DNA from 3 places in the Eubacterium sp. F2 genome. Region 2 is predicted to be linked to each of the others. Evidence: riboswitches for the same ligand, from Rfam matches in the RefSeq annotation. Region 2 holds a riboswitch; each other region holds the start of a gene.
The links. Region 2 has a riboswitch for thiamine pyrophosphate ahead of thiD (bifunctional hydroxymethylpyrimidine kinase/phosphomethylpyrimidine kinase). Riboswitches for the same ligand answer to the same signal wherever they lie in the genome.

Region 1: linked by a shared signal. The riboswitch ahead of thiS (sulfur carrier protein ThiS) and the one ahead of thiD (bifunctional hydroxymethylpyrimidine kinase/phosphomethylpyrimidine kinase) in region 2 are both predicted to bind thiamine pyrophosphate.
Region 3: linked by a shared signal. The riboswitch ahead of thiC (phosphomethylpyrimidine synthase ThiC) and the one ahead of thiD (bifunctional hydroxymethylpyrimidine kinase/phosphomethylpyrimidine kinase) in region 2 are both predicted to bind thiamine pyrophosphate.

The regions. Positions count from the first base shown of each region.
Region 1 covers NZ_CP176393.1:841,219-844,492, forward strand. Annotated here, with positions in the region: gene ACI77B_RS03415 (lipoate--protein ligase) at 1-33, shown strand, start outside; gene ACI77B_RS03420 (hypothetical protein) at 162-305, shown strand; gene ACI77B_RS03425 (hypothetical protein) at 321-464, shown strand; gene ACI77B_RS03430 (C-GCAxxG-C-C family protein) at 603-1,016, shown strand; TPP riboswitch at 1,259-1,370, shown strand; gene thiS (sulfur carrier protein ThiS) at 1,578-1,778, shown strand; gene ACI77B_RS03440 (thiazole synthase) at 1,962-2,756, shown strand; gene thiH (2-iminoacetate synthase ThiH) at 2,866-3,274, shown strand, end outside.
Region 2 covers NZ_CP176393.1:2,357,645-2,360,918, reverse strand. Annotated here, with positions in the region: gene ACI77B_RS10360 (ketopantoate reductase family protein) at 164-1,102, opposite strand; TPP riboswitch at 1,334-1,433, shown strand; gene thiD (bifunctional hydroxymethylpyrimidine kinase/phosphomethylpyrimidine kinase) at 1,631-2,455, shown strand; gene cytX (putative hydroxymethylpyrimidine transporter CytX) at 2,448-3,274, shown strand, end outside.
Region 3 covers NZ_CP176393.1:2,061,384-2,064,657, reverse strand. Annotated here, with positions in the region: gene ACI77B_RS08970 (hypothetical protein) at 1-157, opposite strand, end outside; gene thiC (phosphomethylpyrimidine synthase ThiC) at 459-1,790, opposite strand; TPP riboswitch at 2,021-2,122, opposite strand; gene ACI77B_RS08960 (DUF3793 family protein) at 2,138-2,392, opposite strand; gene ACI77B_RS08955 (flavodoxin) at 2,554-2,976, opposite strand.

The DNA.
Region 1 (3,274 bases), 910 kb from region 2:
CCAGAGCAGCTTGTGGAGACGATTACCGGGTAAGGGCAGCCCCTTGCCCGGGTGTTTTTTGTCTGAAAATAGATTGCGCGCGATAGATTTCTGCTTCTCTGGGTATGAGAAATACAGAGTGAATTGAGGGGTAATACCGGAGATAGAGAAAGGAGGCGGAGATGTTCGGATTTCTGAAATGGAGAACGATTTACCGCACGCATGACCCGCAGGAATATGAAAAGGCGGTGCAGCTGCTGGAAGATCAGGGCTACCGTGTGAAGACCTATACGCTGGATTCTGAGGTTCCGGCGGGCTGCGGCTGAGGAGGCTCCGTAGACGTGCGAGATTATAACCGCGCGAAGAACCGTCCGGATATGTCGAACCAGGTGTTTGCGATCACCGTTATGAAGAATGACCGTGAGACCGCCGTGCCATTCCTGCAGAATGCACTGGGACGGGAACATCTGATGATGGGGAAATAAGCGCTTCCCGCGGCATGGACAAAACATACTCCCGCAAGAGAAAATCTGTATATGAGGGACCGCCCCGGTATGGCGTGATTCCCCGGGATAGGCTATAATGGGAGCAGAAAATCTTGTTTGGAGGAATGGAGAGTAACCATGAATAAAGAAGAACAGGCAGTATATTATAAAAATAACGGCTGCAACTGCGCACAGTCCGTCCTGATGACGTATAAAGATGAGCTGAATCTTTCTGAAGAGGAGCTGAGAAAGCTCGGCTCTGGATTCGGACTCGGCATGGGCGGCATGGAAGCGACCTGCGGAGCCCTGTGCGGCGCGATGATGATCGCCGGACTGAAGAATGACACTGGAATTCCGATGAGAAAGATCGCAAAGGAAATGGTGCAGCAGTTCCGTTCTGAGGCCGGCGCAGTCAGCTGCGAGGATCTGAAAGGCGTGAAGACCCACCGCATGCTGTGCGCCTGCGATGACTGCGTGCGCTATGCTGTCCGCATCCTGGAAGAGGGCGTGCCGCAGATCGTGAAGGATATTGTTGAGGAGCAGGCGAAATAGCCGGAGTATCTGAATTTTAACAGTTTTCCCATGTCATTACGGCATGGGAAAATTTTTTTACAGACGGGTCATTTCCAAAGACTTTGATTGTATCACAAGGCACACAGAATCACTACAGAGGAAAAGAACCCGGCTGCTGTAAATTTATCGTTGAAATTAAAACTTACATCCAGGAAGAATTACTGACACCATCTGCGTTCGTCAAGACATTGACAATCCCAATTAACCGCGTTATACTGTAAAAAACTGAACAGGGGAGCTGGAAAGACCGGCTGAGAGGAAGCTGAAGAAGTGCTTCGACCCATAATACCTGATGTGGATAATGCCAACGTAGGAATAGGAGAATGAAGAATTTTACGGAAGTGATTGACCACATCGCTTCCGTTTTTTCGTGCCCGGAAACAGACGGGCAGGGAAAAGAGACAATCTCATAGTTTCAACGGGCGGAGGATTCCTCCGTCTATAGAGAGTGAACAGGGCGTTCATGAAGGGGTGCACCACCGTGGGTACATTCTTTCGTGTGCCCTTTTTTCTATACAGAAAACGGAGAAAGGAGAAGACATGACGATCACAGCGAATGGCGATTCGGTTCAGCTTGCGGACGGAACGACCCTGCAGGAGTATCTTCAGCAGAAGAAGTACAATCCTGCAGTTATCGTCTGCGAACTGAATCTGAAGATCGTCGATCGGGAAACATACGGGAAGACCGAGCTTCACGACGGCGACGTGCTTGAAGTAGTCAGCTTTGTCGGAGGAGGCTGATTCACCCCGGCACAGCGCCGGACAAAAATTTATGAACAAGAGAACAATATGAATCGGTAAAAAACGGTGAAAGGCTGCCGGCGATGAAATCGTTCATCCATCGCCGGTGCAGAATCCGGCAGCCCGGCGCGCTTCAGGAAGAACAAAAATTAATCAACATCGGATAAGCACAGGAGGATTGAAATGGAAAAAGATACATGGTCTCTGAACGGACATGAATTTACATCCCGCTTTATTCTGGGATCTGGAAAGTATTCCCTGGATTTAATCAAGGCAGCGGTAGAAAATGCCGGCGCGCAGATTGTCACCCTGGCCCTGAGAAGAGCCAACGAGGGCGGACTGGCCAACATTCTGGACTACATTCCGGACAATGTTACCCTGCTCCCGAACACATCCGGAGCCAGAACCGCTGAAGAGGCCGTACGCATCGCGCGTCTTTCCAGAGAACTCTGCAAGACAGATTTTGTAAAGATCGAGATCATGAGAGACTCCAAGTATCTGCTTCCGGATAACGAGGAAACCATCAGGGCAACGGAAATCCTTGCTAAGGAAGGTTTTGTCGTCATGCCGTATATGTTCCCGGACCTGAACGCGGCCAGAGACATGAGAGACGCGGGAGCAGCCTGCATTATGCCGCTGGGATCCCCGATCGGCTCCAACAAGGGACTTGCTTCTAAGGAGTTCATCCAGATTCTGATTGATGAAATCGACCTTCCGATCATCGTAGATGCGGGAATCGGCCGTCCGTCCCAGGCATGCGAAGCTATGGAAATGGGAGCAGCCGCAATTATGGCTAACACCGGGCTGGCAACGGCAGGTGATGTCGCAATGATGGCAGGCGCCTATAAGAAGGCCATTGAGGCAGGACGCGAAGGATACCTGGCCGGCCTCGGAAGAGTCAGAAGCAAGGGTGCCGCAGCATCTGACCCGCTGACGGGATTCCTGCATGAGGTAAAGCCGCAGGAAGCAGCAGAGTAACGGGAAATACGAGATTGGAGGAAAGATCATGAGTGAAGCCGATCATGTTAATGAAAGTATATTAAATGACGAGATCATCAGGCTGCAGAAGCATAACAATGTAGACCCGATGAAATACCTTCCGGGCATGGAAGTCCTGGACAAGTCCACGATTCTGGACGATGTGCTGGAAGCGCGGAAGAACTATGATTACAGTAAATACACCGCAAGAGATGTCCGCCGCGCGCTGGACCATAACTCCTGCTCGCCGGAAGATCTGGCAGCGCTGCTTTCACCGGCAGCACAGCCGTTCCTGGAAGAAATGGCAGAAAAAGCCCAGAAAGAGACGAGAAAGCATTTTGGTAATTCCATCTGCATGTTTACGCCGATTTATATCGCCAATTACTGCGAGAACTTCTGCATCTACTGCGGATTTAACTGTCATAATAAGATCAAGAGAGCCAAGCTGGATGATGAGGGCATCCATCAGGAAATGGCCGCCATCGCAAAGTCCGGCCTTCAGGAAATTCTGATTCTGA
Region 2 (3,274 bases):
AGATCCCCGGCCATGAGGAGTTATGGAAGGGCGGTTATCCGGGAAACTTGCTGCCGCCAGACGGACAGACAATACAAGAAAAAAGGCCTTCCATGATTGGTTGAAATCACAGAAGGCCTCTTATATAGGTATAGGGTTTTTACAGATTTATTTTGTTGTTTCTCTATTTTCCAAGATAGAGGGACTGCTTTGCCAGTACCAGGTTCAGAATGGTATCATTTGCAGGTGTCGGGATGTTATATTTCTTTCCTAACTTTGATACTGCTCCGTTAATAATGCGGATTTCCGTTTCTCTGTGATGAATGACATCCTGCACCATCGAACTGATTGTCTCGTCAGTCTTGCGGGAGACATCATAGGCATGTTCCAGTTCTTCTTCGTAATTTAAAGTGCATCCGTCTGCGTTGGCTACGAGAATTGCCTCACCGATCAGCATTTCTGTCAGCTTGTTTGCATATGGATTCTGGCTGATGAAGCCGTTCTTAGTCTCAAGCAGCGCGCTGACACCGTTAATGGCAACATTTGCCAGCAGTTTATGCCAGATGGCATTCATGACGTTGTCATGGACATCAACATCCAGATCTGCTGCACGGAAAGCTTCTGCCACTTCAAGTACCTTCTCCTTAGGTGCCTTGATGGTTCCGATATTCATTGCGCCATAGCCAGTATGCTTGACATGTCCCGGTTCTACTGGAGTTGCTCCGAATGCCGTATTTCCAATCACGATCTGTTCTTCCGGAACAACCTTGGCAATCTCATCATAATTTCCATAGCCATTCTGCAGGCACATAACCATGGTATGCTTATCGATCATCGGAAGGGCATTTCTGACAGCCGATTCCAGATACTGATAGTGAACAAATACAACGAGGATATCGACAACTCCGATTTCCTTCGGGTCAGTGGTGGCAATGGCAGGATGAACGGCAACCGTTTCTCCGTTTCCATGACCCGGAGCGCACTGATCTACCAGGATTCCATGTTCTTTAACGGCATTGATTACCTTCTCTGATGTATCCAGAACACAGACCTCATGTGCCTTTACTAAATAGCTGGCATAGCAGCTGCCAATTGCTCCGCATCCAACAAATCCAATTCTCATGATAAATAAGCTCCTTTCAGTCTTTTATCCAGGCAATAATTCGACCCGGTATTCCGCCGGCTTTCCCAGTCTATTAACATCCTACGTAGCATGTATATATCATCCTACGTCCTATCATGGTTTGACTGTAACACATATTTGTTCTTCTGTCAAAACTTTATTTATCCATTTCATTATTTTGACAGGGCTCTTCTGCAGTGTTAAGATAATGAATACAGAAGAATAACATGTACGTACATAAAGGGGAGCTGAAAGGCTGAGAAAGGTAATAACCTGACCCTGAAAACCTGATTTGGATAATGCCAGCGGAGGGATTATGGAAGATGAATTTTGAAGGGGCTGTTCCGGAAAGGAAGGCCCCTTTTTCAATGCGATCGGCATTTTCCTTGCTGCAGGCGGAGTTTCAGAGGGGCTTTCCGATTGAGGCTTCGCTGCGCGCATGCTTCTTCCTGCGGCGGATTGGGGGCACCACCTTCGGCCGCAATAGAAAATTAGTGCGTTTCTGAGAAAGGAGATCTCAAGATGAAGATGAAAACCGCATTAACAATCGCTGGATCGGATTCCAGCGGAGGCGCTGGAATTCAGGCAGACATTAAGACGATGACGGCCAACGGAGTTTATGCCATGAGCGCGATTACCGCTCTGACGGCACAGAACACCACCGGCGTTGCCGATGTCCTGGAGTCCACGCCTGAGTTTCTGGGAAAGCAGCTGGACTGCATTTTTACAGATATTTATCCGGACGCGGTAAAGACAGGAATGGTATCCTCTAAGGAACTGATTGCAGTAATTACGGAAAAGCTGGAGCAGTACGGCGCAAAGCACATCGTCGTGGATCCGGTTATGGTAGCGACCAGCGGTGCGCGGCTCATCAGCGAAGATGCCGTAGATGCCTTGAAGAATAAGCTTTTGCCGCTGGCAGAAGTGATTACACCGAACATCCCGGAGACGGAAGTCCTGGCGGAGATGCCGGTAAAATCAGAAGAAGACATGATTACCGCTTCAAAGAAGATCATGGAGCATTACGGCTGCGCTGTCCTCTGCAAGGGCGGCCATCAGCTGAGCACCGCCAATGACCTGCTGTTTGACGGGGAAGGCGCACACTGGTTCAGAGGAAAGCGGATCGACAATCCGAATACCCACGGAACGGGCTGCACCCTGTCCAGCGCCATTGCGTCCAATCTCGCAAAGGGCCGGGACCTGAAGACTTCCGTCCGCCTCGCAAAGGCGTATATTTCCGGCGCGCTGGCAGCCATGCTGGATCTGGGAAAGGGCAGCGGCCCGATGAATCACGCGTTCAGAATTGAAGGAGAGTACGGAGATCTGCTTCCGGAGGAGGACGCAGATGACTAAAAAAACTTCGACTTTCAGCAACGCGCTGATCTGGTTCGGCGCAGGCGTGTCCATCGCGGAAATCCTGACCGGCACGTATTTTGCGGGACTTGGCTTTAAGAAGGCTCTTCTCGCAATTCTGCTGGGCCATCTGATCGGCGGCGTCATGATGCTCCTGGCCGGTCTGATCGGAGGATTTGAAGAAAAGAGCGCGATGGAAACTGTCAGCATGAGTTTCGGAACCGTCGGCTGCAAGCTGTTCGCGATCCTGAATGTCCTGCAGCTTCTCGGCTGGACGGCCATCATGACCTACGACGGAGCCGTTTCCGCCCAGTCGATTTTCCATATGGGTGTCTGGTTCTGGGCGCTGATCATGGGAGTTCTGATCCTGATCTGGATTCTGGTTGGCGTGACCAATCTGGGAAAACTCAGCCTGGTTTCCATGGTCCTGCTTCTGATTCTGTCGGTGATCCTCTTCAAGCTGGTTTTCTTCAGCGGGAACAGCATGGGGAAGGTTTCAGCGGGAACGCTGACCTTCGGAGGCGCCGTAGAGCTTGCGGTTTCCATGCCGCTCAGCTGGCTCCCGCTGATTTCCGACTACACGAGGGAGGCGGAGAAACCGGCCGCGGCCGCTGCAGCAAGCGTGGTGACCTACAGCATCGTTTCCGTCTTCATGTTCGTGATTGGAATGGGAGCATCGCTGTTTACCGGAGAGACGAACATCGCCGTCATCATGACCAAGGCGGGTCTTGGAATCGCCGGACTTCTGATCGTCATCCTGTCCACAGTAACGACAACCTTCCTGGACGCATACTCCGCGGGGGTATCCAGCGTGACGGT
Region 3 (3,274 bases), 300 kb from region 2:
CCAGGGCAATCCAGCTGAGGTACTCGGCGCCAGTGAACAGGTACATCTCCAGACGTTCCTTATTCTTCTCTTCTATCTCCGGAAACCCCTCAGAATCGCGGAAACGTACCACGTCGTCCAGCGTATTCTGGAAGAATTCATTTAAATCGTAATTCATTCTGTGTTTTCTCCTTGCGTCACTTTTAGAAATCTGTTTATCTATTCTATCATAGATACGTGTCCAGCGGACAAAAGTTTTACACGCAAGATAGTGTTAAGAGTTGCGGGAGTGTTTGTTAATAGATCTTCAGGCATTTTCTGTGAGCTGTACGCAGCCTGTGCCTGGAACGTCTCTCGGCTCCCTTCGCGCATGCTCACGCTTCCGACTCCGCCGGCCCTCCGGAGTCAGGCCGTCGATCGTCTGGCAGCGAGGCGCTCAGAAGTCCAGGCATCCGGCTGCGTTACAGACTCACCTTCAATTAGAGAATGTCAATGTATTCTCCGGCCAGCGCCTTGTTCATGCTGCGGACAGCGCAGAACTTTCCGCACATGCTGCAGGTATCGCTGTGATCATCTTCCGGAGCGCGGCTGTCACGAATCGCTTTCGCAGTTTCCGGATCCATGGCCTCCTTAAACTGAGTCTCCCAGTCCAGTTTCCGGCGGGCCTCTGCCATCCGGTCATCCTGATCCCGGGCTCCCGGAACACCTTTTGCGATATCTGCCGCGTGAGCCGCAATCTTGCTGGCGATGATGCCGGTTTTTACGTCCTCGACATTCGGAAGTGCCAGATGCTCTGCCGGTGTGACATAACAGAGGAAGGCCGCGCCGTTCATGGCGGCAATGGCGCCTCCGATTGCTGCTGTGATATGATCGTAACCCGGAGCAATATCTGTAACCAGAGGTCCTAATACATAAAACGGTGCTCCCTTGCAGATGGACTGCTGCAGTTTCATATTTGCCGCAATCTGATCCATCTGCAGATGACCCGGACCTTCCACCATGACCTGAACATCCTTATCCCATGCGCGCTGCGTCAGTTCGCCGAGACGGAGAAGCTCTTCTAACTGACATCCGTCTGTTCCATCGGCCAGGCAGCCGGAACGGCAGGCGTCGCCGAGACTGATGGTGACATCGTATTCCCTGCAGATGTCCAGAATTTCATTGAAATATTCATAGAACGGATTCTCCTGCCCGGTCATGCTCATCCAGGCAAAAATCAGACTTCCACCGCGGCTGACCAGATTCATTTTCCGGCCGTATTTCTTCAGCTGCTCGATGGTTTTCCGTGTAATTCCGCAGTGAAGCGTGACAAAATCCACGCCGTCCTGGGCATGAAGGCGGACAACATCGATGAAATCATGTGCGGAGATTTCTGCAAGATCCTTCTGATAATGAATAACTGCATCGTAAACCGGAACAGTGCCGATCATTGCCGGGCATTCCCTGCAGAGCTTCTGGCGGAATGGCTGGGTGTTTCCGTGGCTGGAAAGGTCCATGATCGCCTCTCCACCCATGTTAACCGCACTCATGACCTTCTGCATTTCAATATCGTAATCCTTACAGTCCCTGCTGACACCGAGATTGACATTGATTTTGGTTCTCAACATGCTTCCTACTCCGTTCGGGTCCAGGCAGGTATGCAGGCGGTTCGCCGGAATGACGACCTTTCCGCTTGAAACGAGCTGAAGCATTTCTTCCACAGAGCGTTGCTCCTTCTCTGCAACGGTTTTCAGCTCCGGTGTCACGATTCCCCTGCGCGCAGCGTCCATCTGCGTAGCATAGTTTCTCTGACATCCGGCGCCTGCTTTCATTTCTGAAGCTGTTAATGTGTTCTGGTTTTCCATGATAAACTTTCCTTTCTTGTCTTGCGCGTGTGCGCTTTGTTACAGAACAATAACCATTAATTTTCTTCCGCGACAGAAAGTGGTGCCCCCCGGTCTGCCGCGACGCACAGCAGGACAAAGGAAAAAACGGCAAGGAGTTTACCCTGCTTTTAAAAAAACAAACCGGAGTCCTCACGGACTCCGGTACACGCAACATATAACAGATTAAAGTCATTTCCTACGATGGCATTATCCATATCAGGTGTAAGGGTCGCACGCATCGGCGTGCCTCTCAGCTGTCCGCTCCCCTATGTCTTTCTATGCAATTGAGTTGACTATATCACGAAATGCGAAATTTGTAAATCAATCCTGAAAAATCCATAATCCGGACGGTAGACATAGATGAGTACGCGGTTTTTCTTAAACGACAATGGGATAACGCGTATGCCTTTTCCGGAAAGGTCATGATTTAAACGCTTCAGCTCTTTCAATACTTCGTTTCTGTCATCAAACCTGTAATTAAACAGGTTGGCTGTTTTCAGCCCGGTGATGACCGGAGAACAGTGCATCAGAATGGTTTCTTCAGACATGGATGATTCACTCCCTTCTCGGCAAAATATAATGGGCAGAGGGGACGGCGGATCGGTAATCCCCGCACATTCAGAGGAGGTCTGTGCAGGTGAGCCCTTGTTGACCTGGCTGCCCTCTGCCCTGCCCGGCAGTCTGGTTTTCAGAATTTCTGCTCCAGATCCTAAGCGACAGCAGCGCCCAGCTTCTCGCAGGAATCAAGAGCGTCAGAATCAGGCGCTTCATTGCAGATGACACTGTTCGCTGCAAGAGAAATCCCATCTCCTTCGCATCTCTCTTCCCAGGAGGTCATCCAGGCGCCGCCGCCCCATCCGTAAGAACCGAACAGAGCAACCTTCTTTCCGCCCAAGCTTCCCTCGACTGAAGTGAACATAGGGTCGAATTCGGATTCTTCTAAAACTTCTGCACCCATTGCCGGGCAGCCAAAAACGATGCCGTCATAGTCCTTTACCTTATCTGCATTGAAGTCTGCAGCCTGAATGACATCGACCTCTGCACCAGCCTTCCTGGCACCGTCAGCGACTGCATCTGCCATCTGTTCAGTATTTCCTGTTCCACTCCAGAATACAACTGCTACCTTGCTCATAATATGTACCTCCCTGTCGATATTGAATAAGCTCAATGATGAAAAAATCACATCATAAATTAGTTAGATATATCTAACTAATATGTACACATCAGCATTTAATTTCCCTGCTGACACTATGTAGTTTAATGCATCTAACCCATGGAGTCAAGGGAAATATGTGTATTTATATTGGCACACATATAGGCTGCGATTGTATAAGGCGCCTGGAGCACAGAACTGCTGCAACAGGCTCGGCTGAACATAGGGTAACGAGCTTCTCCTCTGCTGATATTTATTGGAGATTCTTGCGCTCATC